3 regions of the Comamonas sp. lk genome follow, and region 2 is predicted to be linked to each of the others. Evidence: predicted binding sites of a transcription regulator. Region 2 holds the regulator's gene; each other region holds the start of a gene.

Region 1 (9,624 bases), 400 kb from region 2:
CTGGCCGAGAAGATGCGTGCTGGCGGCGCCGGCATTCCCGCCTTCTTCACCAAGACCGGCGTGGGCACGCTGGTGGCCGAAGGCAAGGAGCAGCGCGAGTTTGACGGCGAGACCTATGTGATGGAGCGCTCCATCGTGGCGGACGTGTCCCTGGTCAAGGCCTGGCGCGCCGACAAGAGCGGCAATCTGCAGTTCCGCCTGACGGCTCGCAACTTCAACCCGGCAGCGGCCACCTGCGGCAAGGTCTGCATCGTGGAAGTGGAAGAGGTCGTGGAAGTGGGCGCTATCGCTCCTGACGACATCCATTTGCCCGGCATTTATGTGCACCGCATTGTGCACAACGCCCACCCCGAAAAGCGCATCGAAAAGCGCACGATCACTGAGAAAGCAGGAGCCTGACCATGCCTTGGACGCAAGACCAGATGGCCGCACGCGCGGCGCAAGAACTCGAAGACGGCTTCTACGTCAACCTCGGCATCGGCATTCCCACCCTGGTGGCCAATCACACGGGCGACAAGGAAGTGTGGCTGCAGTCGGAAAACGGCATGCTGGGCATTGGCCCGTTTCCCACTGAAGACCAGGTCGATGCCGACCTGATCAACGCCGGCAAGCAGACTGTGACCACGCTGCCGGGCTCGTCCATCTTTGGCTCTGACCAATCGTTTGCCATGATCCGTGGCGGCAAGATCAATCTGTCGATTCTGGGCGCCATGCAAGTGTCTGAAAAAGGCGATCTGGCCAACTGGATGATTCCCGGCAAGATGGTCAAAGGCATGGGCGGCGCCATGGATTTGGTGGCCGGCGTCAAGCGCGTGATCGTGCTGATGGAACATGTGGCCAAGAAAAAAGACGGAACGACCGACCTGAAGATCTTGCCCGACTGCACCCTGCCGCTGACCGGCGTGGGCGTGGTGGACCGTATCATCACCGACCTGGGCGTGATGGATGTGACGGCCGAGGGCCTGAAACTGGTGGAGCTGGCCGATGGCGTGAGCTTCGACGAGATCCAGTCCAAGACCGGCGTGACCCTGCTCAGGGCCTGAGAGATTACAAGGCTTTGAGCAAGACAAAAAAACCCGCGAAAGCGGGTTTTTTTATGGATCCAATAACGCTTGGATTGAAGGAGGCTATTGAATCTTGCCAAGCAGATCCGGCGTGCCAAAGCCTGCCAGCTTGGCGTGGGATGCTGTGAAATACTGCTCCCAGAAGGCGCGCAAGGCGTTCATGGTTTGCGGGTCGCGGTAAACACCGTTTTTCTGCGTGTCGCTATCGATCAAGCCTGCACCAAGTACATAGATCTGAGCACCGCCAAAGTCTGCAGTGAGTTGATTGCTCTCCACTTTCTTCCACTCGGTCGCCACATCAATTTTGCGCACGGCCTTACTGCTGTAGAAGCTGCTGACCGAGGAATTTTCCAGCATGTCCGACGCCAGTAAAACAATCTTGCGCTGGGCGGGTGAGGCCTGAACCTGGGTCGAGATGTCCTTGAGGCTGCCCAGCACATCCGATTTTGCGATGCTGGAACTGGCCTGCGAGAGAATCTTGACCAGTGCCTCCTGTGTCAGCTTATGAATGCCTTGTTTCTGAAATACCAAGCATTGATCAAATTTTTGCAACAAGGCTTTTCCTGCATCGTCGCGGGCGTCGGCAGACATGGGTGCATCCATGCGAGCATGCAGCAGGCGGCGTGTGTAATAGCCCTGCGTATAAGCAGAGAAGGCGAATACGGACAACGCATTGCCTGGGCTTAGCAAGGGCCCAATCTGCTGGGCCAGGGATTGGCGCAGCTCGCCGCTGAACGGCGTGGTCTGATCAATCACCACAAACAGCTCGGTTTGTACGCTGGCAGGCGTCTGGCGCTTGATCTGTGCGAACTGATAGCAGTCGGGCAAAGCATTGTTGCCCGTGTCTGCCGAGGCCGCCGTGCTGGCCAGGCCGAGTGCCAATCCAGCTGCCAAGCCCATGCTCAGCAATCGCGCGGTGGGGCGGCCTAAGCTGAAGGAGGCCGTCATGACTGTTCCCCTTCGAGATTGGCCAGTTCCTTTTTCATCTGCTCAATCTTGGCTCGGCGCTGGGCGTCCTTGCGCTCGGCCAGTTGACGTTCCAGGCGGGCCAGTTCATCGTCTTCAGATTCGGCTGGCACGACCACCGTGCTCAAGGCGGGTGTGGATGCGGTGGCAATTTCTGTGAGCACAGGCGCGGTGATGGCCGCAGAGCCAGGTGCGACGACAGTGGTTGTTGTGGGAGCTACCACTGGCGCTGATGCTGGCACAGTCGGTGCCTGAGCCGCTGTCGGAGAGGCTGTGTATGCCTGCGTGTGCTGGTGCTGGCTGTTGAGGTCGCGCACATCTTCACTGCGCTCGCGGTCCATGAACTCCTTGAAACTCATCTTGTTCGCTTGTGCGGCGCTGCTGGTGCCGCTGCGGCCGCTTTCCTGGCGGCGCTGGTCCAGGCTGCTCAGCTGGGCTTGTGCGGCATCGGCCACATTGCGGTAATGCGCTCGCACATCTTCATAGCTGGTGAACCGGCCCTTGCCTATGGCTCGGAAAGCATCCGCGCTTTGTTTGCCTGCAAAACCCCATTTGTAGCCAAACAGCACGCCCAGGAACTGCAGGAACACAAAGATCACGGCCAGCACGATGAAGGTGCCCCAGCCGCCGTCGCGATCCAGATTCTGGGTGTCATGCAAGACCTTGTCCTTGCTTTCCTGCACCCGGGCCTGATCGTCCGTGGGCAGCACCAGTCCATCGAGTTTGAGTTCACCGCCACTGCCGGTGTTCAGACTCAGACTCAGGCCAGCGACTTCCTGTGTCAGAGTCTTTTCCAGTACTTTGCCGCGCACATAGGTTGCGCCCACAGCGACCATGGCCACGAAAATGACGGTGGCAATCGTGATCGCATATTGAGGGTGTGCACCTACGCGATTGATCAGCTGGGTGTAGACGGGCAGGTGATTGTCCACGCTCTGGGGTTCGGCCAGTGCGATTTCCTTGGTAAAGAGGTCGCTCTTGCGACCGCCATCGAGCCAGCTGCGGCGCGATTGCTTGATCTTGCCGGAGCGGTACAGTTCGTGGCCTGCGAAGTGGGTCAGAGCCACCAGCAGCACGGAGATCAGAAAGGCGATGCCCAGTGCACCCATTTGCTGGGTGTTCTCGCTGGCGCCTGGGATGGTATAGCCGGCCAGCACATAGCTGAAACCCATGGCTTCAACGAACACTAGCAAGGTGGTCAACAGCCAGATGAAAACCGGTGTGCCGCTGCGGCCCAGGTCGCCAGCCTTGGTCAGGTAGGTGATTTTTTCGTTGAAGTCATGCTCGTTGCGCAGTTGGATGAACTTCTTGTAGTCGCGGCACAGTTTCAGATCTCCCTGAAAAGCGCCTGTCTGATAATCGGTGCTGACGTCCTTGGACAGACGTGCCACATGACCGATCAGTGGAAAGCTGTACCAGGTGTTCATCCACCACCATTTGACTTTGTCCCACAGCGCAGAGATAACAATGGCGGCCAGCAGCACGCTGACAACGCTCCAGACAGCCACCGGGTAAGTGGTCAGAATTTCTTTCATGTGAATGACTTGGTTTGAGGTGATTTAGAGCTGCTGGCGAGGCTTGAAGTCCGTGGCAAACAGCTGCTCTACATTGCCGTAGATGAGCTTTCCGTCGCTGGCGCTTTTGCCCCCGTCCTGCGGGAAGAGAATGTCCATGCAGCGCGCGCCTTGCGGGCTGTTGGCAAATACACGGTAGAGAAGGCCGTTGCTGCCCTGATAGACGTTGACTGCTGGATTGCCACTCCAGACCGGCTTGGCCGTGGCCGACTTGCTGGAGTCATAGTCGGCGTAGAACTTCAGTTCTGGCGATTGTGGAGAGCTGCCGTCGCGCAGAACAGCCACCTTGTTGAGCACCACCAGATGGCCATTGATCTGTTGCGCCCAGGTGGTTCCGTACAAGCCCTTCATGTGCTCGCTGGTGCGGTAGCTTTTGCCCGTCATTGTTTTGACATCGCCAATTTTGCGCGGACGGTCATTGTCGCAACGGGCGATGAAGGGTGCGTCATTGCTGGCATGGGCTGTAGAAAGCAGACCGAAGCCGCTCTTGGGTGGTGTTTGTGCGCCCAGGCTGACCAACCGTGTCTTGGCTGACAAAGGAGTTCCGCCAAAGTCCAGCACCCCAGTGGGCAGCACAGGGGAAGGGGCGGTCTGCTGGGATGCTGCTGCCGTCATGCTGCTTGTAGGGCGAACGGCATCTTCCTTGGTGGCTGCGGATGAGACTGGCGCAGCCTTGGCGCTTGCTGTGTGTTGAGGTGCCGCAGCCTTGGCGGATGTGCTTACCGCAGGTCTTGCATTTTTGACTGGGCGAGCCTGGACAGTTTTGCTGTGGTGGGTAAAGGCCGTGCTTTCGCCTGAATCTGCCGCTGATGTAAATGCAGATCCTGATGGCACGGCGCGATATAGCGCGTAATTGGCACGGCGATTTTCAATGTAGTAAGCCAGCGCCTCGTCGCTATAAACCTCTACAAACTCAACGCGCCGATTCTTACCTCGGCCTTGTTCTGTTTCATTATCCGCAATCGGATATCCTTCACCAGCACCTTGAAAATACAGCTGATCCTGAGGAACGCCATTTTGGCGTAGCAGCTGTGCCACGGCTTTGGCGCGGCGCTCGGAAAGATCGGCATTGCCCTGAGAGTTGCCGGTATCGTCTGTATGACCAATCAGCAGCAAACGGCGTTGCTGAACGGTTTTTTGCCAGGCTTTGACTTGCTCAGGTTTGGCGCCGGAGGGGGGGTGAGTCTGTGCATATTGTTTTGCGATTTGCAGAAAATATTCCCTAGCGCGTGGCGTCAGCTGTTCTGAGTTGGGAAGAAACTGTGCAGAATCTCCCTGTGCATCACGCACTGTCATGGAAAATGCTTGCGAAGGCTCATCTTTTTTCGCTTCTGCGGATACGGCTAATGGAGTGAACTCCATATCAAGCTGGTATTGCTTGGCAATTTTGGATAGTTCGCAGCGCTTTTGATCGATATTCGCACCAATCAAGCCACCAACCAGGGCGCCAGCGGCGGCTCCTGCGATGGCTGCGCCCAGCTTGGCGTCCAGCACTTTGGATAGCAAGATGCCGCCTACCACGCCAACCGCTATTCCAATATTTCTGGCGTTATTAGCACATGGGTCATCGCTGGCAAAAGTGTCGGTCAATGCTTTTTGAACTCCGCCAGACCCATTGCCTGTAGTGGCACACCCTGCCAGCGACATCGCAATCACCAAACTTGTGAATCGATGGTAAGTGTTTGCTTTCGCTAGCATTTTCTCTCTTTTGCTATGTTTTTTGATTATTGGATATGATTTCCGCCAATCAGGATTTCTATGAGATTAATGCAAAATTTTGTGCTAGAGCTTTGGTATGAAAAACCTGACACAAAATACAGCTCGAGAATCGGTGAAAATTTGACTGGGACACGGAAATAACTTGATGATGGTAACAAAAAATAACAAGCATCTAGGTACTTGGTTTTGCTTATTTAAATAGTTGGGGCTTACTTCTGTTTTCGGTGTTTGGGGCAATATTTTGAAGCCGGTGCATGAATGTGTTGGAATAAAATCTGAAAATGCAGGATGGCGGGTGGTGATGTGGGTTGGTGTGCTCTGTTCGGTATTTGGAGGCTTCAAGATCGCTAGCTTTTTGCGTATTGAATCAAACACTAGAGCCGGATTGAATTCGTATTCAAGCCATACTGGTGCTTATGCAAAGCCGCCAGGCGTTGTCTGTAGGTGGCCTTTCTGGTTGACCTTGGACTGGTCATCCGGACCGCCCCACTGGGCTCATGTCTATCGTTGCTTCGTCGAGGACGCTGAGCCTTGCCGTCGTTACTTGTTGCTTCGCGCCTTGTCGCAGTCGTAAATCTGCGATGTGCCAGGTAGTACAAGCCACTCTGAATATCGAGAAATTTGCAATGAGTGAAAACACAGCGCAGAAGCTGAGTCAGCCGCAAGTGGAGCCGCACGAAGACGGTGCGCATTTTTTGCGTGCCGTTAGCGATATGGCCGAGCACACCAAGGTGGTGACGGGTGAGGCCATTTACACCGACAAAGGCATCAAGCTCGTAGACAAGGGCGCGCGCATGGATAGCCGCATGTATGACAGGCTCATACAGCACAAGCTGCGCGACCCCATAGATAGCCATCTACTCACGGAACATCTGGTGGACATTCCGGCGCTGCAGGCCCAGGCCATGGTGCAGTGCGAAACCGTAGAGTTGATGAAGCGCCTGGTGCAATCGCAAGGCGGGACTGAACGGCTGTTGGCTCCGCTGCGCGGCATCGAACTGCCGCCGCAGATCGCTTTCAAGCTCACGGTGATGCGTGAGCAGCGCCCCGAATTGTTTGCCCATAGTCTGCAGATGGCGCTGGTGGCCATTTATCTGGCGCGGCAGGAAGGCTGGAGCGAGCGCGAATGCGTGCCTCTGGCCACTGCCGCCTTGTTGCACGATGTGGGCATGCTCTATATGGACCCGGCCTGGACGGATGCTGCATACCGCCTCAGCGGCGAGGAGCGCAAACATCTGGTGGCGCATTCGATCACGGCCATGTTGGTAGTGCGCAGTGCCGGCGTGTATTCTCGGGCGGTGGAGATGGCGGTGCTGGAGCACCATGAGCGCATGGACGGTTCCGGCTATCCGCGCGGAGTGCCGGGCGATGCCATCTCGCCCATGGGGCAGATTTTGCTGTTGGCCGAAGTGGTGGCGGCTTTCTTTGACAAGTTCAAGCACATGCCGGGCCAGCGCCTGTCGCTGATGCTGCGCATGAACCACAAACGTTATCCGTTGGCGCTGGTACATCGAATGCTGCCGCTGCTTTATGACGAAATCAGCCCCGGCACGCCGCTGGCACCGCTGCTGGCCGAAGTCACGCATGGCGTGGCGGCGCTGTCTGCGGTGTTTCAGATGTGGGAGAAGCTGCTGCAGACGGGGCAGGACGAGGGCAGGCCAGATCTGGTTAACCATGAAGCCGCTTCCTTTGTACAAACCAGCTTGCTGCATCTGCAAAAACAGCTGGCCGAGGCTGGCTCACACCCCGATCAGCAACTGGACGTACTCAACTACCTCAAGGACGATGCGGAGGGCATGAACGAGCTGGCATTGGTCAATCGGGAGGCCTTGTGGCAGCTGCAAGCCATCGTCAATGCCTGTCTGCGCCGCTGGCCGCCCCCGGCTGAGCCCGGCCATCCGCTGGATGCGGTGGTGAGCCAATGGTGCGATGCCTGTATGCAAATACAGGTGAAAGCTCCATCGCAGGATTGAGGCTTCTGAGCTTGATCCCCCAAAACACCGGTTTCAGCCGGCGTTTTTCGTTGGTTTGCAGCTTTCAGGGTCATGGTTTTTGCCATCAAGTCTGTTTACTGTATATTTATACAGTAAATTGATTTTGTGACTTTCAGCCCATGTCCTTGCCTCTCAGCGCCTCTCTCAACCCTGCCAATACCGCAGGCCGGAGTGCGTGCGAAGAGGATCTGGCGCGTACCAGGCACCAGGGGGCGGATGCGCTGCAAGATATTGCCGGTGTCTGGCGCGGCGCGGACTGGCATGCCAGCCAGCGCAGCAGCACCTGGCCCACCGGCCATGCGGCGCTGGATGCCGAGCTGCCCGGCGGCGGCTGGCCGGCCAGTGGCCTGACCGAGGTGCTGCAGGCCGCTCACTGCCATGCCGAATGGGCTTTGCTGCTGCCTGCGTTGGCGGAACAGGCTGGGCGGGCCAAAGCAGCCGATCAAGCCCAGCCTTCCGGCAGGCTGGCAACTCGGAAAATTGTGTTGATGCAGCCGCCGTATCTGCCGTTTGCACCTAGTCTGCAGGCTGCAGGCATTGCCCCGGAGCAACTGTGCTGCGTGTACAAACCGCCGGCCTTGCCCGTGCATGAGCTGGCCTGGGCTTGCGAGCAGGCCTTGCATTGCCGGGATGTGCTGGCGTTGCTGGCCTGGTTGCCCTCATTGCCGGCCAGCAGCTTGCGCCGCCTGCACTGGGCTGCGGCATCCCAGGGGCGGCCGCTGTGGCTGTGGCAGGAGTTGAGCGTGCAGCAGCAAAGCACGCCGGCGGCCTTGCGCCTGCGCCTGGACAAAGCGCCTCAGACCGCCCAGGAAAATACGCTGCACGCGCTGCAGATTCAGATACTGAAACGCCGTGGGCCCGCACTGGAATTGCCCATACAGCTATCGCTTTCGAAGTGGGCCTGGGCGCCCATTTTGCAAGCCCAGGCCAGCCGCCGTGCCGCCCAGAGTGCCGAGGCCGCTTTGCTTATGCAAGGCCGGGTAGCGCAGTCGCTGGATTCCGGCGTCGCGGCCTCTCTGCACGGGGCCGCATAGCTCTGAGAGGAACCGCCATGACAGCCGCCGCATTGCCTTCCCCGCACTGGATCGCCTGGCCTTTGGCTGCGCTGCAGCCAGACAAGGCAGGTGGTGCAGCGCCATCGCCGCCCCGATCTCCAACCGCATCGCCAGCCATATCGGCACAGACATCCACAAAGAACGCCATGCAACCGCTGCAGGCCAGCACCTGCTGGTGGGCACTGCAGCACTCGCCACGCGTGGCCGTGCTTGAAGAGGCTTTGCTCATGGAAACCAGCAGCGTCCAGCGCCTGTGGGGCGGGCGCGAGCCCATGCTGCACAGGCTGGCCCAGGCTTTTCAGCAAGCCGTATCTCAAGCCGCAGAGCCTGGGGCTGCGGCGGTTGAGTCTCCCGCTTCGGGGGAGGGGCCCACGGCCTGGCAGGCGCTGGCGCAGCTGCGTCTGAAGCTGGGCGGCGAAAACGGCACGAGAGCAGAGCGGGGCACAGGGCGGGGAACAGGGCAAGGCACAACGCCTCTGGACGCTGATGATTTCCCCTTATGGACTTTGACGGCTTTGCAGCAGCACAGCGCCGTGCTGCAACGCCTGGGCTGTACGCGCTGGGGCCATGTGCGCGCTTTGCCGCGTGCGGGGCTGTCGCGCCGCATCGGTGCCAAGGCCTTGCGTGTGCTCGATGAAGCCTATGGGCTCTTGCCCCAGCCGCTGAACTGGCTGCAACTGCCCGAGCAGTTTGGCCTGCGCCATGATCTGGGCTACCCCGCCCACCATGCCGATGCCGTGCTGCAGGCGGCTCAGCCTTTGCTGCGGGCGCTGCAAACCTGGTTGCAGGCCCGCCACCGGGCGGTGCTGGCGCTGCAACTGCGCTGGCACCATGATTTGCGCCGGGTGGATGGCCAGGAGCTGCCGCTGTGGGGCGAGCTTTGCATACGCACGGCCCAGCCGGCCCAGGGCGCACAGGCCATGGCGCATCTGCAGCGCCTGCTGCGCGAACACCTGACCCAGCAGCGCTGGCGTGCGCCCGTGGACATGCTGGAGCTGAATCTGCTGGAAAATGTGGCCTGGGCGCCCGATATGCTCAGCTGCCTGCCGCAGCCGGGAGAAAAAGAGGGCTGCCAGGACAACAGCTTGCCCTGGCATGAATGGGTGGAGCGCATCAGTGCCCGCTGGGGCGAGGACGCCGTGCGCATGGTGACGCCTTGTGCCGATCACCGGCCCGAGGCCATGCAGCAATGGCAAAGCGCCAGCAGCGGGCTGCAGCCCCAAAAGCCGGCAGTCAGGCCGTTGGCGGCGAT
Region 2 (9,624 bases):
AATGTACTGCGGCAGGCGGCGCATAGACGCCATGATCAAGGCCCAGGTCAGCTCGGCAGGGGCGACCGGAGAGCCTACGCCTTCGGCAATGGCCACGCCATGGTCGGTACAGGCTTTGACGTCGATATGGGCGCCTGCCTTGCCCGTCTGGGCGATGAGCTTGAGACGCGGCAGTTTTTCCAGCAACTGCCGGGTGATGGGCGTGCGTTCGCGGATCAGAACGATGATGTCCGCGTCGCGCAGCCTGATGGCCAACTGGCCTACGCCCTTGACCGTGTTGGTGTAGACCTTGGCATTGAAAGGCTCCAGCAACTGGGCGCATTCGAGCTTGCGCACGGCATCTTGATAATCGTCCAGAATAACTATGTTCACTACCGGAATCCTTTGGTAAGTGGCTGAATTGATTGGATAAATCCAATGCATTCAATGCGCTAAAGCTTTGGCTGCCCCAATCTGCGCCAAAACCAACGCCGCCAGGCGGCCCTAGGCCCGCCTTACTCACTCCATAGCTTAGCGTAGCTTTTGGCATCACTTTACGAAGTATGTCACTTGAAGAGGATCTGCCCGGTATTTTGACGCCGTGCTGCAAGAGTATTGATAGCAGAGACTCTATTGTCCTTCCGGCTGATTCGGGGGTAAGGTCTGGGCGCTGTGAGCGGATCTCGAGATTGGATGGCTGGGAAGCCAGCAAGGAAAGCTGAAGCCGCCGGTGTGCTCATGGCATCAATCGCTGTTGCTGATGGTTTTTGAGTATTTTTCAAGATGCTCAAGCAGACGCTCATACAACTCGTCCGTGGCCATGGAATTCAGGACCTCGGTCTTGGCCTCTTCGGCATGCAACTCAAAACGTAGACGCAAAGTCTTGAAATGTTCGGGATTCAGGGTTTCGATCACTGCGAACAGCAACGCTTCCTGGGCCACGAGCTGACTTTTCATTTTTCTCAGCTCGGATCCTTGACTGCCTAAAAAATCCATCTCGCTCCCCCATTTGATTTTTATCAATTTTAGGAGCAAAAGCCGGCCATGGTGACCAAGGCGAAGTGCTGCCGCAAGCCATGTTGAGAGCCGCAAAAGCGCAAGCTGGCTGCAGCCTCGTGCAGGCGGAGGTGAGATAAAGCGCCAAAGTGCCCTAACTCCATTACGGCCTATCGGCTTCAAGCAGCTCCGATCGGACTCAGCCCCGACATCAAGGCAAAATTGGAACTTCCAGCTGCTGGATGCGCTCTGGAACCAACACAAGGGGCTTTGTATGACACGAATTCTTCCGATGTTGTTGATCGCCGTCAGCCTGATGAGCGGCGGAGCCTTTGCCCAGGAACGTGTCGCGCTGCGCAGCAGTGCCAGCTCCTCGGTCAGCGGGCAGATCAAGGGGGACGATAGCGCTCAATATGCGCTGGCTGCCGGGCCTGACCAGCAAGTGACGGTCAAGCTGGTCACCAACAACCCCAGCAATTACTTCAATGTCGAGAGAAAAGGCAGTTCAGAGGCGGTTTGCCAGGGCGCATTGACGGGCAATGTCTGTATGTTTCGCCCGGAGACAGGGGCAGACTATGTCATCCATGTATTTCTGATGCGCAATGCAGCGCGGCGTGGTGAACAGGCGCAGTACACGCTTTCCATGGAGCAAAGTTCTTCAAGCACCGGTCAGTCGGCGCCGGCCGCCGATATGCAGGCTGCATCGGCAGCCATGGCTGCGTGCAAAAGCGCTCTGGCCTTGAAGAGTGGGGCAAATTCCTTGTTCGTGCTACCGCTATCGCATGTGCCTGCGGCCGGAGGCTATGAAGTCTTTCTCATGCTTCAAGGCGTGCAGTGGCTGTGTGCGACGGATTCCAGGGGGAATGTGAATCGTCTTGAGCAACGCTGAGCGCCTTTGAACGTCTCATGCAGCGGGGCTGTATTACGGCGTCAGGGGGCGGTGATCGTTGCCCGCAACGGCTCAGGCGTGCCAGACCTGTTCTGCGCCTGCCATGCGCTCAAGCGCCGCGCAAACATCGGCCATGCGGCCGGAAATCAGCAGGCACTCGGGCTGCTTTTGTGGTTCGCGCTGCACGATTCTCAGCAGGCGCGGCTGGGTGCTGTCAGCCGCTTGCAGTGGCAAGGCCAGTTGCTGCTGCGCGGCCACTGGCTTGCCGTAGCGACCTGCGCTATTGCGGCGGCGGGTACGGCTGCTGCGCAGGGTAATCACATTGGGGTAGGCGCCGGTGCCTTGAAACCGCTGTGCTTGCTTTTGCTCTTGTGCGCTGCCGGAGCTGGATCCGTCTACGTGGTCTGGCCCGCTGTCATTGCTTGCAGCCCATGCGGCTGAGGGCTGTCCTGCGGCAGTGGCGACGGGAAAGATTTTCCAGGCAAAACGTGTCAAAGACAGCAGTGGTGCGGTGAATCCCATTTGGCAACTCCTTATCAAAAGCCGTGAGGCATGAGCAGGGCAGGATTGCAAATTTCAGGCAAAGCTCCGCTCAGGGCGAAGCTGCAAGGCTTCGCGCCTACCACCTGGGCTGGAGAAAACAGGGGCTGTGCGCAGCGGTAAGGCCTGGCGCGCAGCGGCAGTAGTTACATGAACATGCTGTTGCGGATCAGACCCACGGCCAGACCTTCGATGGCGAACGACTCTTCGGGCGCCACATGAATCACCTTGTAGTCGGGATTTTCGGGCAGCAGCTCAATGCCCTGGGGTGTGCGCTTGAAGCGCTTGACCGTCACATCGTCACCCAGGCGGGCCACCACGATCTGGCCGTTGCGTGCCTCGGTGGTGGCTTGCACGGCCAGCAGATCGCCATCCATGATGCCGGCGTCGCGCATGGACATGCCGCGCACCTTGAGCAGGTAATCGGGCTTGGCGGCAAACAGGCTGGGCTCGACCGCATAGCTCTGGTCTATATGTTCCTGGGCCAGAATGGGCGAGCCGGCAGCCACGCGGCCCACCAGTGGCAGCACCAGCTGTGCCATGGAGGACAGCGGCAGGGAAAAGCTGGCGCCACGGGCCGCATTGATGTTGCGCACGGTGTCCGCACGCAGGCGAATGCCGCGCGAGGTACCGCTGACCAGATCAATCACGCCCTTGCGGGCTAGGGCCTGTAGATGCTCTTCAGCGGCATTGGCGGACTTGAAGCCAAAAGTGCTGGCGATCTCGGCGCGTGTAGGGGGAGCGCCGGTGCGGGAAATAGTCGATTGGATGAGGTCCAGAATCTGCTGCTGGCGGGGAGTGAGCTTGGGGTGGTCTAGCATGCTGGCATCCAGTCTTGGTTCGATAGGCTCAGGCTTGAAGGCCTGGGTCTGGAATTCTGATCTGTTGGTTTATACAGTAACTGTATTTTTAACCAGTTTTTTGTGGAGAGCAAGTGGCAATTCCTAAGATTGTGATTTTGGGCACCGGGGGAACGATTGCGGGCCAGGCGGAATCGAGCACGCAGGCCGTGGGCTACAAGGCCGGGCAGATCAGCGTGGAGAGCTTGTTGGCTGCGGTGCCGGATTTGCCACAGTTGGCTGCGGCTCCGCTGGCCGCCATGCAGCTGGCCCAGATCGACAGCAAGGATATGGATTGGCCGGTGTGGCGCAGCATGCTGCGGACCGTGGCCGAGGCGCTGGCCGATGCCGATACGCAGGCCCTGGTGATCACGCACGGCACGGACACGCTGGAGGAAACCGCCTGGCTGCTGCAAACCGTGCTGCAGCCCATCAAGCCGGTGGTGCTGACCTGCGCCATGCGCCCGGCGACTTCGCTACAGGCCGATGGCCCGCAAAACCTGCGGGATGCGGTGGCCGTGGCCGCCAGCGCCGTGGCTGGCGTGTGGGTGGTTGCGGCCGGCGAGGTGCATGACGCGCAGCAGGTGCTCAAGGTGCATCCTTACCGCCTCAATGCGCTGCGCTCCTATGAGAGCGGACCTTGTGCCGTGGTGGAAGAGTGTGCCGTGCGCTGGCTGGCCCAGCCCGTGGTCGCCAGCCAGGCACAGGCTTTGAGTAGCACGGCGTTCCAGGACTTGCTGGCCCACAGCGAGCTGCCCTGGGTGGAATTGCTGACCTCCGGGGCTTTGCAAAGCGGACGCAGCGTGGATGCGCTGGTGGCCGCCGGCGTGCGCGGTCTGGTGGTGGCAGGCACGGGCAATGCCACGATTCATGCCCAAATGCTTCAGGCGCTGGCACGGGCACAGCAGGTTGGCGTGGTGGTGTGGAGCAGCACCCGCTGCCTGGAAGGCTTGCCCGTGGGCTTTACTGAGCTGCCCTCGCAACCTACTGTGGTCAAGGCGATGGCAGGGATTTCGGGCTGGCTGCGCGCTGGCGCAACGGAGGGAGAGCCGGATGTGATCCTGCTCGCGCCGGGCAAGGCCCGCGTGGCGCTGATGCTGGCGCTGGCATTGCAGTCGGGCAGTGATTCCTGAACTGATAGCGGCTGGCGCATGCAGAGTAAGCGCTAGAACGCAAAAAAGCACCTCGATGAGGTGCTTTTTTGAATGCGCGCCTTAACGACGCGCTTGCCGAGGCTGGCTTATTCGGCCAGAGCCGCAAAAGCGCGTGCCGTGATTTCTTCCACGCTGCCAGTGCCGCTGATGGCGCGGTACTTGGGAGCTGCAGCGGCGTCGGCCTTGGCCCAGTTGCTGTAGTAGTCCACCAGAGGGCGGGTCTGGCTGCTGTACACATCCAGGCGCTTCTTGACGGTTTCTTCCTTGTCGTCTTCGCGCTGCACCAGGTCTTCGCCGGTGACATCGTCCTTGCCAGCCACCTTGGGTGGGTTGAACTTGACGTGATAGGTACGGCCCGAGGCGGGGTGGCTGCGGCGGCCGCTCATGCGCTCGATGATGGCCTCGAAAGGCACGTCGATCTCCAGCACGTAATCGAGCTTCACGCCGGCAGCCTTCATGGCGTCGGCCTGGGGGATGGTGCGGGGGAAGCCGTCGAACAGAAAGCCCTGGGCGCAATCGGGCTGGGCAATGCGTTCCTTGACCAGGTTGATGATCAGGTCGTCGCTGACCAGCTGGCCGGCGTCCATCACCGCCTTGGCTTGCAGGCCCAGAGGCGTGCCGGCCTTGACGGCAGCGCGCAGCATGTCACCGGTGGAGATTTGGGGGATACCATACTTTTGGCAGATGAAGGCGGCCTGAGTGCCTTTGCCGGCGCCGGGTGCACCCAACAAAATCAGTTTCATGGAGATCCTTGAGGAGAGTAGAAATTCTTGGCTTGCCAGAGGTGGTGGGGTGGTCACCAGTTTTGCCCTCCGGCTATATTTTTTCGCGGGCAAGGATAGCACGCACAAGACCAACACAGGCTTACACAAGTGGCTAGCGACTGTCACAAGTGCGGCCTGGGAAGGCTTTGTTGCTACCTTTGAGCGATGGCTGTAGTTGTAGCTGTGGAATCTGGCGCCCGCATGCGCTATTCGGACTAAGTGGAAATTATAGCGGGAAGCGCTTGATTTATATGGGTTTTATATTGAATTCAATATGCTACCCATATGTGTGGAGCGCCAACTGCTTTTGTTTTGATAGTGAACCAAGGGAATTCCCTTGGCGTGTCCGGCTTCAGGCAAACAGGGCGCGCACGCGCTCCAGATCTTCGGGCGTATCCACGCCGGCGCCTGGCGCATGGGGCGTGATATGCACGGCAATGCGATGGCCGTGCCACAGGGCGCGCAGCTGCTCCAGCTGTTCCATGGCCTCGGTGGGGGCGGGCGAGAGGCGGGGGAATTCGCGCAGAAAACCGGCCTTGTAGCTGTAGATGCCTATATGGCGCAGCGGCGTAAAGCCCGCATGACCGGCTTGGGCCGCAGCACCGCTTTCAGCGTTCCACCAGGCTGTATCGGCGTGATCACGCGAGAAAGGGATGGGCGCGCGGCTGAAATAGCTGGCCAGACCCTTGGCATCGCAGACCACCTTCACCACATTCGGGTTGCGGTAGTCTGCCAGGCTGTCTATGGGGTGGGCGGCTGTGCCCATGCTGGCTTCTGGGCGCGCCAGCAGCAGCTGGGCGACGGCGTCGATCAGGGCCGGGTCTATCAGCGGCTCGTCGCCTTGCACATTCACCACCACATCGTCACCCGACAGGCCTAGCTGTTCGCAGGCTTCGGCCAGGCGGTCGCTGCCGCTGGGGTGGTCGTTGCGGGTCAGGATGGCTTGCACGCCATGCTGCTGGCAAGCCGCCACGATGCTGGCATCGTCTGCCGCCACCACACAGCGGGTGGCGCCGGCCAGCGCCGCGCGCTGGGCCACGCGCACCACCATGGGCAGGCCGCCAATATCGGCCAGGGGCTTGCCCGGCAGGCGGGTGGAAGAGAGGCGGGCAGGAATCAGTACCGTGTAGCTCATGGCTTAGCGGTCGTCTTCGAGTTCTTCGTCCGACAGCGTACGGGCCTCGTTTTCCAGCAGCACGGGAATGCCGTCGCGCACGGGGTAGGCCAGACGGGCGCTGTGGCTGATCAGTTCCTGACGCTCGCGGTCAAAGCGCAGCGGGCCCTTGGTGACGGGGCAGACCAGCAGTTCAAGAAGTTTGGCGTCCATGGGAATCCTGCAAAAGTGTGATGAGTTGAGGCGGGGCGGCCTGTATGGGCTCAATGATAGTCAGAGCCGAGCACTGAGACGGCGCCGCTGCCGCAATTTTGGGGGCGAGCGGCCAGGGCGGGATGCGCATCCAGCAGCTCCCAGAAGGCCTGAGGCAGCTGCAGCTGCAGGGGCACGGCCCAGGCCTCGGGGTGGGAATTCCAGAGTTTGATCGCGTCTTTTTCGGTGCAAATCAAGGGCTGGCCATTATCCAATCTGCGCGAGAAGCTCTCAAAATCATAGTGATCTGGCAAGGCTTGGGTGACGGCAGGGGCAATGCCCTGCTGTGCCAGCATGGCAAAAAACGATTCGGGTCTGGCTACGGCGGCCACGGCTTCCACACGCTGGCCGGCAAAGCAGCTCAGCGCGATCTTCTCGCCTTTGCCGTTGACGGCGGTATCGGCCAGTTGGCGTTGCAGCGCAAATGCCGGGGCGCTGCCCAGGGGGCTGGGTGGCTGGCCGGCATACAGACTGGCCGTCACGGGGCGGGGCCATTTTTCGCGCAACGGGCCTGCAGGCAGCAAAAAGCCGTTGCCCACGCCTTCATCGTTGAAAACGCATAGCTCCACATCGCGGGCCAGAGCCAGATGCTGCAGGCCGTCGTCGCTGACGATGACATCGACCTGCGGATAGGCGGTGCGCAGGGCGCGGGCCGCTTCAATGCGCTGGGCGGCGACAAACACGGGAACGCCGGTAGAGCGGGCCAGCAGGGCCGGCTCATCACCGACTTCGCTGGCGCAGCTGTCGGCGCGGGCTTCGCGGCAATCGCGGCTTTTTCGGCCATAGCCGCGCGAGATGATGCCGGGCTGCCAGCCGCGGGCCAGCAAATGGGCCACCACGGCCTGGGTCACCGGGGTTTTGCCCGCGCCGCCTGCAATCACATTGCCGACCACGATAACGGGTAGGCCCGCGCTTTGTTGGGTTTGCAGCATGCGCTGCGCGTTCCAGCCTTGCAGCGCGCCATACAGCGCGGACAGCGGCCACAGCAGCCAGGCGCCCACACCCCGCCGGCGCCACAGGGCGCGCAGACCGCTGGAGGGCAGGGATGGAGAGGAGGTGCTTGGGGCTGTAGGCATGAAGACGGGGATGGAAAAGCCTGGCCGATCATACGGCGTGGCAGGCAGCTGCTGCGCAAATGAAAAAGCCGCCAGTCAAGGCGGCTTGTGTGACAGGTGTGCTCTTATTTGGCCGTACCTGCGGCAGCCGATGTCTGTGTGGCAAAAGTGATTTGCGACAGTCCGGCGCGGCGGGCCGCCTCCATCACGCTGACCACGGACTGGTGAGGGGCCATGGCGTCGGCGCTGATGATGACGATGCTGTCCAGGCCGGCCACGGCGGCCGTGGTCAGGGCCTGGGCCAGCACGGCCACGCTGCGGTCTTGCACGGCGGCTTTGTTGATGGCGTAGCGGCCGTCGGCAGCCACGGAGACGATGATCTCCTTGGGCCGGTTGCGCTGCTGCTCGGCATTGGCCACGGGCAGCGTCAGCTGCAGCTCGGTGAACTTGCTGTAGGTGGTGGACAGCATCAAAAAGATCAGCACCACCAGCAGCACGTCGATGAAGGGGATCAGGTTGATCTCTGGCTCATCGCGATGGCGGGGACGGAAGTTCATGTACCGCTCACTTGGCTAGCTTCAGGCGCGACAGATGGCGCACAAAATGTTCGGAAGCCAGCTCCATGCTCAGCAGATAGCCGTCTACGCGAGCGCGGAAGTAGCGCCAGAAGACCAGGGTGGGGATGGCCACAATCAGGCCAAACGCCGTGTTGTACAGCGCAATCGAGATGCCGTGAGCCAGCTGGCCCGGGTTGCCGCCACCCGTAGGGGCGCCCGACTGCGAGCCAAAAATTTCAATCATGCCAATGACCGTGCCCAGCAATCCCAAAAGAGGAGCGGCCGAGGCAATGGTGGCCAAGGCGCTAAGGTATTTTTCGAGCTTGTGGGCGGCCGCGCGGCCCGCGCCTTCCATGGCAGCGCGCAATTCGTCTTCGCTGCTGTCCGGGTGGATTTGCATGGTGCGCAGACCTGCGGCCAGCACTTCGCCCAGCGCCGAGCTTTGTGACAGCTGCTGCGTCAACTCCGGCGTGGGCAGGTTGCGCGAGGATACGGTGATGGCCTCGTTGAGCAGATTGGGCGGTATGACCTTGCCCGTCTTCAGCGAAGCAAAGCGTTCAAAAATCAGTGCCAGAGCCAATATCGAGCAGGCAATCAAAGGCCAGATAGGCCATCCTGCGGCTTGTATGATCGACAGCAACGTTGCTTCTCCCTAGTCGTTCGCAATTGCAGTCGGCGATTATGGCTCAGGGCAGTTGCAGTTGGGTTCGTATTTGCGCGTGTTGATGCGATTGTCTTGAAGAGCGGCTACCGGGTTTGCGCCAGGACAAGCCGGCCCTGATTCAGCGGCTGACAACGGGTCTGCGCCAGATTCGGCGGGCGTTTCCCTCTGATTTTGTGTCGTGATTCTGACCCATCTACGACCCATGGCGGACCTGTTTTTCACGCATATGGCACAAAATTCTGTGGATAACTTTGTGAGCTAAGCCGGAGTGATCACTTCATGCTGCACTGCAATAGGGCGCGGCATGGATTGTGTCCATGCCGTGAATATTGAGAAAATTGTTTTAAATCAAATGCTTGCAAGTTGTTGTTTGAATGATTTCGACGTTTGTATGCGCAATGTCGCCCCCGAGGCTGGACGCCGACATCTGTGGACAAAAATCAGCCACCCCGATGCCCACCTCTTTGTTTGTAAGCCCGCATGAATACGATGTTTGACTGCTCCAATCCAGCCAGCGCGCCGCGTGTGTGGGAAGTTGGTGCCCTGTGCCACGCCATTGGTGATGCTTTGCAGGCCAGATTCAATCCGGTGGCCGTGCGTGGCGAGATTTCGGGCTTTTCGCGCGCAGCCAGCGGGCATTGCTATTTCAACCTCAAGGATGCCGGTGGGCAGATTCGCTGTGCCATGTTTCGCCGCAATGCCGAACAGATGGGGTTCTACCCCCGCGATGGGGAGTTGGTGGAGGTGCGCGGGCGTCTGGGGGTGTATGAGCAGCGTGGCGATCTGCAACTGGTGGTGGAGCAGTTGCAGCGTGCCGGCCA
Region 3 (9,624 bases), 160 kb from region 2:
ACTTGCAGCGGCCTCCATGGCACAGGGGATGTCTGGCATTCATCGCTTGGGTTTTTATGACCGAACCTCGTTTGACGCTTCATGGCGTCTCTTATGTGCTGCCTACGGGCAAAACGCTTTTCTCTGATTTATCCGCCAGCTTTGGCGCGCAACGCACCGGCCTGGTCGGTCGCAACGGCGTGGGCAAAAGCCTGCTGGCGCGCATTCTGGCCGGCGAGACCGCGCCCAGCAGCGGCAGCGTGGCCCGTTCGGGCCGCGTGCATTATCTGGCGCAAGATCTGCTCCAAACCAACGCTGATCAGACCGTGGCCACTCTGGCCAGCCTGCAGCCCACATTTGACGCATTAGCCCGCATAGAGCAAGGCAGCTGCGCCGACCACGATTACGAGTTGCTGGCCGAGCGCTGGGACATACGCCCGCAATTGCAGGCCGCGCTGCACGCCGCTCATTTGACTGGCCTGCATGCAGACGCCCCTACCCGGCAACTAAGCTGCGGCCAGGCCATGCGCGTGGCCCTGGTGGGCGCTCAGCTATCGGGTGCGGATTTCCTGATTCTGGATGAGCCCAGCAACCACCTGGACGCCGCCCACCGCAGCGCCCTGGCCATGCAGCTGCGCCATTGGCGTGGCGGCCTGCTGCTGATCAGCCATGACCGCAGCTTGCTGAACGCCATGGATTGCATGGCCGAACTGGCATCAAACGCCCTTACCTTCTATGGTGGCAGCTATGATTTTTACTTGAACAGCAAACGGCAGCAGGAACAGGCCGCGCTGCAGACGCTGACCCAGGCCAAGCTCGAGCGCGACCGCCAAGAGCGCAGCTTGCATGAGCAACAGCAGCGCCAGCAACGCCAGCAGGCAGCGGCGAACCGGGCCGGCAAGAACGCAAATCAGGCCAAGCTGCTGCTGGGCACGCAAAAAGCACGCAGCCAGGCCACGGCCGGGCGGCTGGCCCAGCAACAGACCCAGGCCAGAGAGGCTGCGCAGCAGCGCGTGCGCGAGGCAGCCCAGTCCATTGACTGGCAGGCCGCCAGCATTTACCTGCATGTGCCGCCGCTGCAGGAGTTGCTGCCGCCAGAGCGTGTGGTGACAGCACTCGACGCCGTGCAACTGCCCTGGAGTTCCCAACTACCAGCGGTTTCGCTGCGCTTGCAGGCGGGCCAGCGCATCGCCATCACCGGGCCCAATGGCTGCGGCAAATCCACGCTGCTGCGGGTGCTGGCAGGCGAGATAGAGCCGCTGCAAGGCAGGCGCCAGATGACTGCCTCTTTTGCCTGGCTGGACCAGCGGCTGAGCAGCCTGGACGATGAGCTGTCGGTGATCACTCAGCTGCAACAGGCAGCACCACGCACGCCGCAGGGATTACAGCGCATGCGCCTGGCCCAGTTGGGGCTCAATGCCAGCCATATGGATCAACCATGCCGTTTGCTCAGCGGGGGCGAGCGCCTCAAAGCCGCTCTGGCCTGCGCGCTCTACCGCGATGCAGCGCCGCAGATGCTGCTGCTTGACGAGCCGGACAATCACCTGGATCTGCCCTCGCAACAGGCGCTGCAAGCCATGCTCTGCCAATACCCGGGCACGCTGGTACTGGTCTCGCACGACGAAGCCTTGCTGCAGGCTCTGCAGCTGACGCACCGCCTGGCGATCAGCGAAGCCGGATGGGAGCTGCTGGCGGTGTAAGCCGCTTCAGCTAAAGCCGCCATGCTCCAGCCGCCACCATTTGGGCAGCAGCGCCTGGACATCTGCTCTCTGGAATCTGTCGTCCATCAGCACCACCACGCCGCGGTCGCTTTCGGTGCGTATCACCCGGCCGGCAGCCTGCACCACCTTGCGCAGGCCGGGGTAGAGGTAGGTGTAGTCATAGCCCTGGGCCTGCCTATGCGCCTGTTTATGTGCCGCATCACGGCCCCAATAGTCGTCAAGCGCCTGCTTCATGGCCTCGTTCACCGGGTTGACCTGGGGCAGGCCCAGCGTGGCGACAAAAGCGCCTATCAAGCGGCTGCCGGGCAGGTCCACACCTTCTGAAAACACCCCGCCCAGCACCGCAAAGCCTATGCCCCGCCCGCCTTGTACAAAGCGCGCCAGAAACTGGGTGCTGCTGGCATCGTCCATGGCCGGGGTCTGGCTCCACATGGGCAGGCCGGGGTGAAGCCTGGCCAACTCCTGCGCCACCTGCTGCAGATAGTCGAAACTGCTGCAAAAGCACAGATAGTTGCCCGGCTTCAGCGCAAACTGGCGCGCCACGATATCGGCAATCGGTTGCAAAGAGGCCTGGCGGTCGTGCCAGCGGGTGGAGATATGGCCGGCCACCTGCACGCTGAGCTGCTCGGCCTTGAACGGCGCATCCACCTCCAGCCAGGCTGTATGCGCGGGCAGGCCCAGCATGTCGCAGTAAAACTGCGGCGGGCTCAGCGTGCCCGAAAACAGCACGCTGGTATGCGCGGCCGCGTGGCGCTGCAGCAGATGGGGAGCGGGCACCACATTGCGAATGCACAGCGTGGAAAACGGCGCCCGGGCGGCAGAGCCTGCATAAGCGGAACGGCGCGGCAGCACCGTAGCCAGGCTGATATCGAACAGCGCATGCGGCCCGAAGGACTCGGCCAGCGACTGAAACTGCAGCAGCTCCCAATACAGGGCCAGCACCGGGTCGGCAGGCGGCAGGGGCTGATCGGCCTGCACTTCGGCAATGGCGCTGATCGCACGCTGCACGGCGTTCAAAAGACTGCTTGGCGGCTCGGCATAGCTTTGGTAGTTGTGATGCTGCGCCTTGTTCAAGGCATTCCAGGCCCGGTTGAGGCCGTCCAGCGCTTTTTTCACCCTGCCCTGCGCCTGCTTGCGCGCCGCATGCAGCGCAAACTGCGAAAGCTCGGCCGTGTACATGCGCCGCGCACGGTCCAGCAGGTTATGGGCTTCGTCCACCAGCACGGCCGCCTTCCAGCCCTGGGCCTGGGTCAGCGCATACAGCATGGCGCAGCTGTCGTAGTAATAGTTGTAGTCACCCACCACCACATCGGCCCAGCGCGCCAGCTCCTGCATCAGGTAATAGGGGCAGATGCCATGGGCCAGCGCCACCGAGCGCACGGCCGGAGCATCCTGCACAGCCAGGCTGACCGCCTGCTCGCGTGCCGCAGGCAGGCGGTCGTAAAAGCCCTGGGCCAGCGGGCAGGAGTCGCCGTGGCAGGCCTTGTCCGGGTGCTCGCAGGCCTTGTCTCTGGCCTGCAGGTCCAGCACCCGCAAAACACCGGGCGCTGTAGTCTGCTGCAGCTGTGCCAGCGCATCCAGCGCCAGGGCGTGGCCTGTGGTCTTGGCGGTCAGGAAAAACAGCTTGTCCAGCCCCTGGCCGGGCATGGCCTTGAGCAGCGGGAAAATCGTGCCCAGGGTTTTGCCAATGCCTGTAGAGGCCTGAGCCATCAGGCTGCGCCCGCAGGCTTTTGCGTCGCCTGGTTCATCGCCTGGTCTATCGCGTGACTGATCGCCTTGGCTATCCGCTGACGCTGGCGATACTGTCGTGCGATACACGGCCACAGCCAACTGCCGCTGCCCGGAGCGAAACTGCGCATGCGGAAAGTCCAGCGCCTGCAAGGCGGTGTTGCGCTGCGCCCGATGCGCCGCTTCGCCGCGCGCCCAAGCCAGGTAGCGCTGGCACTGGCTGTCGAAAAACAGCTGCAACTCATCGGCGGTGTAGAGGCTGCTAAGCACGGTTTCCTCGCCGCTGCCCACATGGAAATACACCAGCGCCACATTGATCTGCGCCAGCTGCCGCGCCTGGCACAGCAGATACGCATAGACCTTGGCCTGGGCCCAGTGCAAGGCGCGGTGGTTGGGGCGTATGCCGTCCAGCGTGCCGCGATAGGTCTTGATTTCTTCGAGCCGGCAGGCTGCTACATCAAAACCATCGGCCCGGCCCTGAACCCACAGTTCCTGGTATTGCCCGCCAAGGTTGATTTCTGACTCGTAGCCCGCAGCGCGGCGGCGGCGCACCGTGGCATGACCTTCCATGCCTTCCAGCGAAGTGGGCGATGGCGTGAAGCGCAGGTCCAGATCGCCGCTACGGGCCGTGAATTCGCACAGAGCGCGAACGCCGACCACGGCTGGCGCGCTGCTGTGATCGGTGGCTTCAGCGCTCAAGCGCCCTCCGCAGGCAGTCCATCACTCCACTGCACATGGCAGACGCTGACCGGCAGCCCGTGATCCGTGCAATACGCCAGCCAGCGAATCTGGTTGTCCTGCAGTTTGTCGCCTGGCCCCTTGACTTCCACCAGTTCATAACGCGGCCGTTCCTGCTCCCGCGCTGGCCAAAAGCGCACCAGATCGGGAAAGCCGGTGCGGTTGCCCTTCACATCCTGCAGCAGCCGGGCAAAAAACAGCTGCAGATGGGCGGCCGGAATGCAGTCCAGCGCCAGAGCCAGCAACTCCTCGCTCAGCGTGCCCCAAAAGACAAACGGCGACTGCAGGCCCTGCTTTTCGGCAAAGCGCTGGGCAATCACGCGGCGGTAGCTGCCGTCTGCCAGCGCCTGCAAACAGGCATCGAATAGCGCCTGGCGGCGCGGCACAAAATCGGGGGCACTCAGATCGGCCGGGCCGCTTTGAAAAGGGTGAAAAAACGCGCCCGGCAGCGGCGCAAAGATGGCGGGCCAGCACAGCAGGCCAAACAGCGAGTTGATCAGCGCGTTCTCCACATAGAACACCGGCGCCTGCCCGGACTGCCAGTGATCGCGCAGCGCGTACTCCACGGCCATCGGCTCGGCCGGCAAAGCCAGCGTCACATCAGAGCACAGCCCAGCCACGGCAGGGGCCAGTGCGGCCGCGCGCCGGCGTTTCTCCTGGGCTGCGCCCGCCCCTGTGCTGCGACGCAGCCGCGGCAGCATGCGGGCAATGCGCTGGGCCTCTTCCTCACTTTCAGGAGCAGACTGTGCAAGCTCTGCAAGGGCTAGCGCTTGATTGAACTGTTCAAGCCGCTCCAGCACCCGAATCCGGCGGTGGCGCGCGCCCGGGTAGTTGCAGCGCGCATAAAGGCTCTGGGCCAGGGTCCAGTTCTGTGCCCGCTCGCAGGCCTGGCCCAGCTGCATCAAGAGCTTGGCGCGGCGCTTTTCCAGCCAGGGGTTGGCGCTCTGGTATTGAGCCAGCGACTCATTGAGCGCCGCCACGTCTGCGCCTTCGTCCAGCGCCTGGCGACAGGCCGAAAGCGCCAGATAGACATCCACATCGCAGCGCTGCTGAAACGCCCGCGAGCCGGCATCGAACGCTACGCTCTCGTAGCGAAACACGCCCAGATCGGCCAGCACAAACTCCGACCAGTCCTGGTAGAGATTGCCAAAGAACATCAGCCTGAAGCGCTCGCATAGCTCGCCCACCATCAGGCGCCAGACCGGCTCGGCGGCCTGCGGGTGCCACTGGGCATAAGCTCTGTCACCCTGCTGAGCGCTTTGCACCAGCGCCAGCATTTCGCTTTTGCGCAGGCTGGGGCTGATGGTGAAGCTGATAGCAGGACTGGTACCGGAGCTGGTAACGAGGCTGCTGGGGAAATCTCTCAGAATCTGCAGCAGCTCGGGCTTGGTATGCAAGCCAAACAGCTCGGCCGCCGTCATGGGCTGAGCATCGTCAATCCAGCCTTCCTGACGCAATGGCTGTGCTGCATCGGCCAGCGCTGGGATTTCCTCGTACACCAGCTTATCGGCCCTGAACCAGGGCCCACGCCGCATGATCATGCGCACCAGCAGCGCTTGCGAGGCCTGGGGCAGCTGGGCAAAACGCGTCATGAACTGCAGCTCTTGGACGCTCAGCAGATCGCCATAGCGCTGGCCCAACCAGTCCAGCGCACGCTGAAAGTTGTGCAGATAGTAAAAGCGATGGGGGGGCGGCGTGCTCAAGCGATCACCTGAGAGGAATGAAATCGGCTTAACTGTGAATTTATACAGTTAATCATAGCAAAGCCGCCAAACCCCACTTAAAAGCCTGCATCAAACTGCTCTCAACCCATGCTCTTGATGCAGTCTTGATAGCAAGCTGTGCAATCCATACAAGGGCTTGATGGCGTGATTCCTATATTCAAGGCCTCACCACCACGGGCGGCTGTGCCCCGCCTTTTTGTATGAAACCTGTCGCCATCCTCCAGCATGAAGCTTCGCAAGGCCCTGGCATCTTGCTCGATCATCTGCGCCGGCAAGACCTGGCCTATGTGCTGATAGACCCCTGCGCCGAGGGCTCGGCACCGGCCCGTGCGCGAGACTACAGCGGCATCATCGTACTGGGCAGCAACCACTGTGCCAACGAGCAGCTGCGCTGGATTGAGGATGAACGCTGCCTGCTGCAAAACGCACTGGCCTGTGATGTGCCGGTGCTGGGCCACTGCTTTGGCGCGCAGATGCTGGCCCGCGCCATGGGTGCCCGCGTCTGGCGCAACCCCTGCCCCAATATAGGCTGGAGTTCGATATGGACCACGCGCGAAGCCCAGCAACAGATGCGCCTGCCCAGCCAGGCCACCATCTTCAACTGGCATTACGACACTTTTGAAATCCCCAAAGGCGCCAGCCGCACCATGGTGGGCACGCATTGCCTGAACAAGGGCTTCCGCCATGGGCGCCATTGGGCGTTTCAAGGCCACCTGGAGGTGACGGAGCAAAGCATCAAGCAGTGGTGCCGCACCGGCCATGAGGAATTGCTGCTGGCGCACGGCCCCGGGGTGCAGAGCGAGGCGCAGATTCTGTCTCAGCTGCCTGTCCATCTGGGCCAGTTGCATGCCATGGCGCTGCGCAGCTACAGCGCCTGGACGGCTCAGCTGCGACCAGGCCATTCACCGCATTTTTTGGAACAAAAAACCGACCCAGCCCTTGATTATCAATCGCCTCTAGCTAGACAAACCATAGCAATATTGGCGCAAGCCACGCGCTAGAGCAGCGGTCAGCCACGCATCAAAGCCGGCACAGCGACTCTAGACGCCCCAGTCCTTCAAGCTCGGCAGCACCGCCTTGGCGGCCGCATAGCCTTCATCGATGGCTTCCCGGGCACGATGAAAGTCCAGCAGGCCGATATGCGCCACCTTGGGCGCGATCAGCACTTCGGAGGGATCGCCCGCCATGCGGCTGCGCGTGATGCGCATCTGCATGATGTTGACGCTGGACATGACCACGTTGAGCAGCGAGGGAATGTTCTGCTGCAGCTCTTCATCGTTTTTGTGAATGCCGCGCTTGAGTACCGAGGAGGAAAACGACTTCACGCTGGTCATGGAGCTTTTCCACTTGCCGCTCCAGCCCATGGGCGGCACATTGGCATTGAACATGCCCGCTGGCGGCTCCAGATCGGTAAAGGCCGGTTCCGGCTCGGCCGCTTGCTGGGCCTGCGGTTTGCCGGGCCTGGCCGCGGCGGCGCCCATGCCGACCGCATTTCTGTTGCGGCGCATGAGGTCGGCATTCAAGTCCACGGCAATCACCACATCGGCGCCCATGGCCCGCGCCAGCGAGACCGGCACGGGATTGACCAGACCGCCATCGACCAGCAAGCGTCCGTCGCGAATCACCGGCGTGAACAGGCCGGGCAGAGCAATCGAGGCGCGCACGGCATCTGCAATCGAGCCTTTGCGCAGCCAGACTTCGGCGCCGGTATGCAGATCGGTGGCCACACAGCCAAAGGGGGCTGCCAGCTCCTCCATGGTTTCCTGCACAAAATGCTCGCGCCAGAACTCGATGATTCTCTCGCCCTTGAGCATGCCGCTGCCCAGGTTGAAGTCCATAAAGCCAAAGACCTTGCGCATGCCCAGGCCCAGCACCCACTCCTCGAAACGGTCCATCTCCCCGGCCGCATAAGCGGCTCCGACCAGAGAGCCTATGGAGGTGCCGCAGACGATATCGGGTTGGATACCGGCCTCGCGCAGAGCGCGCAGCACGCCAAAGTGGGCCCAACCGCGTGCCGAGCCACTGCCCAAAGCCACGCCCACCACGGGTTTACGTGCAATCACGGTGATACATCCCTCTTGTTCTGCGTTGCCGCAGCATTGTCTTTGTCCATCAGGCGGCCGGCGATGCCGGCGTCTGGCCCTTGAGCAGCGCCAGCATACCGGCTTCGTCCAGCACGGCCACGCCCAGCTCCTGGGCCTTGACCAGCTTGCTGCCGGCCTCGGCCCCGGCCACCACATAGCTGGTTTTCTTGCTCACCGAGCCGGAGACCTTGGCCCCGGCCGCCTCCAGCATATCCTTGGCCTCGTCGCGCGAGAGCGTGGGCAGAGTGCCGGTCAACACCACCGTCATGCCGGCCAGCACCTGGGCCGCCTTCTCGGGCGGTGCACCCTCTTCCCAGTGCACGCCGCAGGCCCGCAGCTGCTCCACCACCTCGCGGTTATGGGGCTGGGCAAAAAAAGTGTGAATGCTGTCGGCCACCACCGGCCCCACGTCGGGCACCTGCAGCAAGGCCTCGACATCGGCATCCATGATGGCGTCCAGCGTGCCGAAGTGGCGCGCCAGATCCTTGGCCGTGGCCTCGCCCACATTGCGTATGCCCAGGCCGAACAAAAAGCGCTGCAGCGTGGTGTGCTTGGATTTCTCCAGCGCCGCCAGCACGTTCTGGGCCGATTTCTCCGCCATGCGGTCCAGAGACGCCAGTGCCGTCAGCCCCAGGCGATACAGATCGGGCAGGACCTTGACCACCTGGGCGTCCACCAGCTGATCGACCAGCTTGTCGCCCAGGCCTTCGATGTCCATGGCGCGACGGGCCGCGAAGTGCAGGATTGCCTCCTTGCGCTGCGCGCCGCAGAACAGCCCGCCCGTGCAGCGGTGGTTGGACTCGCCCTTCATGCGCACCACGGCGCTGCCGCAGATGGGACAGTTTTTGGGCATGTGAAAGTTGGGCACATAAGGCTGGCGAGCAGCGGGCACGGTTTGGCCGCCGGGCCGTCCCAAGGCCAAACCAGCCCCCTCGGGGGGCAGCGAGGACACGCCAGTGCCGAGCGTGGGGGTCATGACGCGCCCAACCACCTCGGGAATCACATCGCCAGCCCTGCGAACGATGACGGTATCGCCTACGCGCACGCCTTTTTTGCGGATATCAAAGATGTTGGACAAGGTGGCGTTGGTCACGATCACGCCGCCCACGGCCACGGGCGCCAGTCTGGCCACGGGCGTGAGCTTGCCGGTGCGCCCCACCTGCACATCGATGCTTTCCATCAGCGTGGGCATTTCCTGGGCCGGATATTTGTGGGCCACGGCCCAGCGCGGCTCGCGTGACTTGAAGCCCAGCTGGCGCTGCAGCGCCAGAGAATTGACCTTGTAGACCACGCCGTCGATCTCGTAAGGCAGAGCATCGCGCTCGGCACCCAGGCGCTGGTGAAACGCTACCAGTTCAGAAGCACCGCGCGCAACACACACCTGGGGTGCGACCGGAAATCCCCATGATTTCAGCGTTTGCAGCATGGCGTAATGCGTGCCGAAATCCGGCCCGCCTTGCGCAGGCGGCGTGATCTCGCCCAGACCATAGGCAAAAAACGACAGCGGCCGCTGGGCGGCAATGCCCGAATCGAGCTGGCGCACCGACCCCGCCGCCGCATTGCGCGGATTGGCAAAGGTCTTGGCTCCGGCAGCGCTCTGGCGCTCGTTGAGCTTTTGCAGATCGGCGCGGCCCATATAGACCTCGCCGC

What was found. The regulator LexA, encoded in region 2, represses DNA repair genes until DNA is damaged. The targets are predictions, from matches to a motif close to ACTGTATNNNNATACAGT.
Region 1: the regulator LexA is predicted to act here: its motif matches at 7,394-7,411, upstream of imuA (translesion DNA synthesis-associated protein ImuA).
Region 3: the regulator LexA is predicted to act here: its motif matches at 5,901-5,918, upstream of EAO39_RS12235 (VRR-NUC domain-containing protein).

The regions. Positions count from the first base shown of each region.
Region 1 is NZ_UOOB01000001.1:2,907,745-2,917,368, reverse strand. Features, by position in the region: gene EAO39_RS13270 (CoA transferase subunit A) at 1-399, shown strand, start outside; gene EAO39_RS13265 (3-oxoacid CoA-transferase subunit B) at 402-1,043, shown strand; gene EAO39_RS13260 (hypothetical protein) at 1,128-2,012, opposite strand; gene EAO39_RS13255 (hypothetical protein) at 2,009-3,565, opposite strand; gene EAO39_RS13250 (OmpA family protein) at 3,590-5,302, opposite strand; gene EAO39_RS13245 (HD domain-containing phosphohydrolase) at 6,037-7,296, shown strand; gene imuA (translesion DNA synthesis-associated protein ImuA) at 7,437-8,351, shown strand; gene EAO39_RS13235 (hypothetical protein) at 8,519-9,624, shown strand, end outside.
Region 2 is NZ_UOOB01000001.1:2,506,400-2,516,023, forward strand. Features, by position in the region: gene EAO39_RS11585 (D-2-hydroxyacid dehydrogenase family protein) at 1-372, opposite strand, end outside; gene EAO39_RS11590 (hypothetical protein) at 724-936, opposite strand; gene EAO39_RS11595 (hypothetical protein) at 1,250-1,864, shown strand; gene EAO39_RS11600 (hypothetical protein) at 1,937-2,386, opposite strand; gene lexA (transcriptional repressor LexA) at 2,551-3,225, opposite strand; gene EAO39_RS11610 (asparaginase domain-containing protein) at 3,339-4,376, shown strand; gene adk (adenylate kinase) at 4,484-5,140, opposite strand; gene kdsB (3-deoxy-manno-octulosonate cytidylyltransferase) at 5,514-6,296, opposite strand; gene EAO39_RS11630 (Trm112 family protein) at 6,300-6,488, opposite strand; gene lpxK (tetraacyldisaccharide 4'-kinase) at 6,539-7,603, opposite strand; gene EAO39_RS11640 (biopolymer transporter ExbD) at 7,708-8,139, opposite strand; gene EAO39_RS11645 (MotA/TolQ/ExbB proton channel family protein) at 8,147-8,779, opposite strand; gene xseA (exodeoxyribonuclease VII large subunit) at 9,293-9,624, shown strand, end outside.
Region 3 is NZ_UOOB01000001.1:2,669,742-2,679,365, reverse strand. Features, by position in the region: gene EAO39_RS12245 (ABC-F family ATP-binding cassette domain-containing protein) at 57-1,679, shown strand; gene EAO39_RS12240 (ATP-dependent DNA helicase) at 1,686-4,127, opposite strand; gene EAO39_RS12235 (VRR-NUC domain-containing protein) at 4,124-5,869, opposite strand; gene EAO39_RS12230 (type 1 glutamine amidotransferase) at 6,091-6,891, shown strand; gene EAO39_RS12225 (patatin-like phospholipase family protein) at 6,931-7,959, opposite strand; gene ligA (NAD-dependent DNA ligase LigA) at 8,003-9,624, opposite strand, start outside.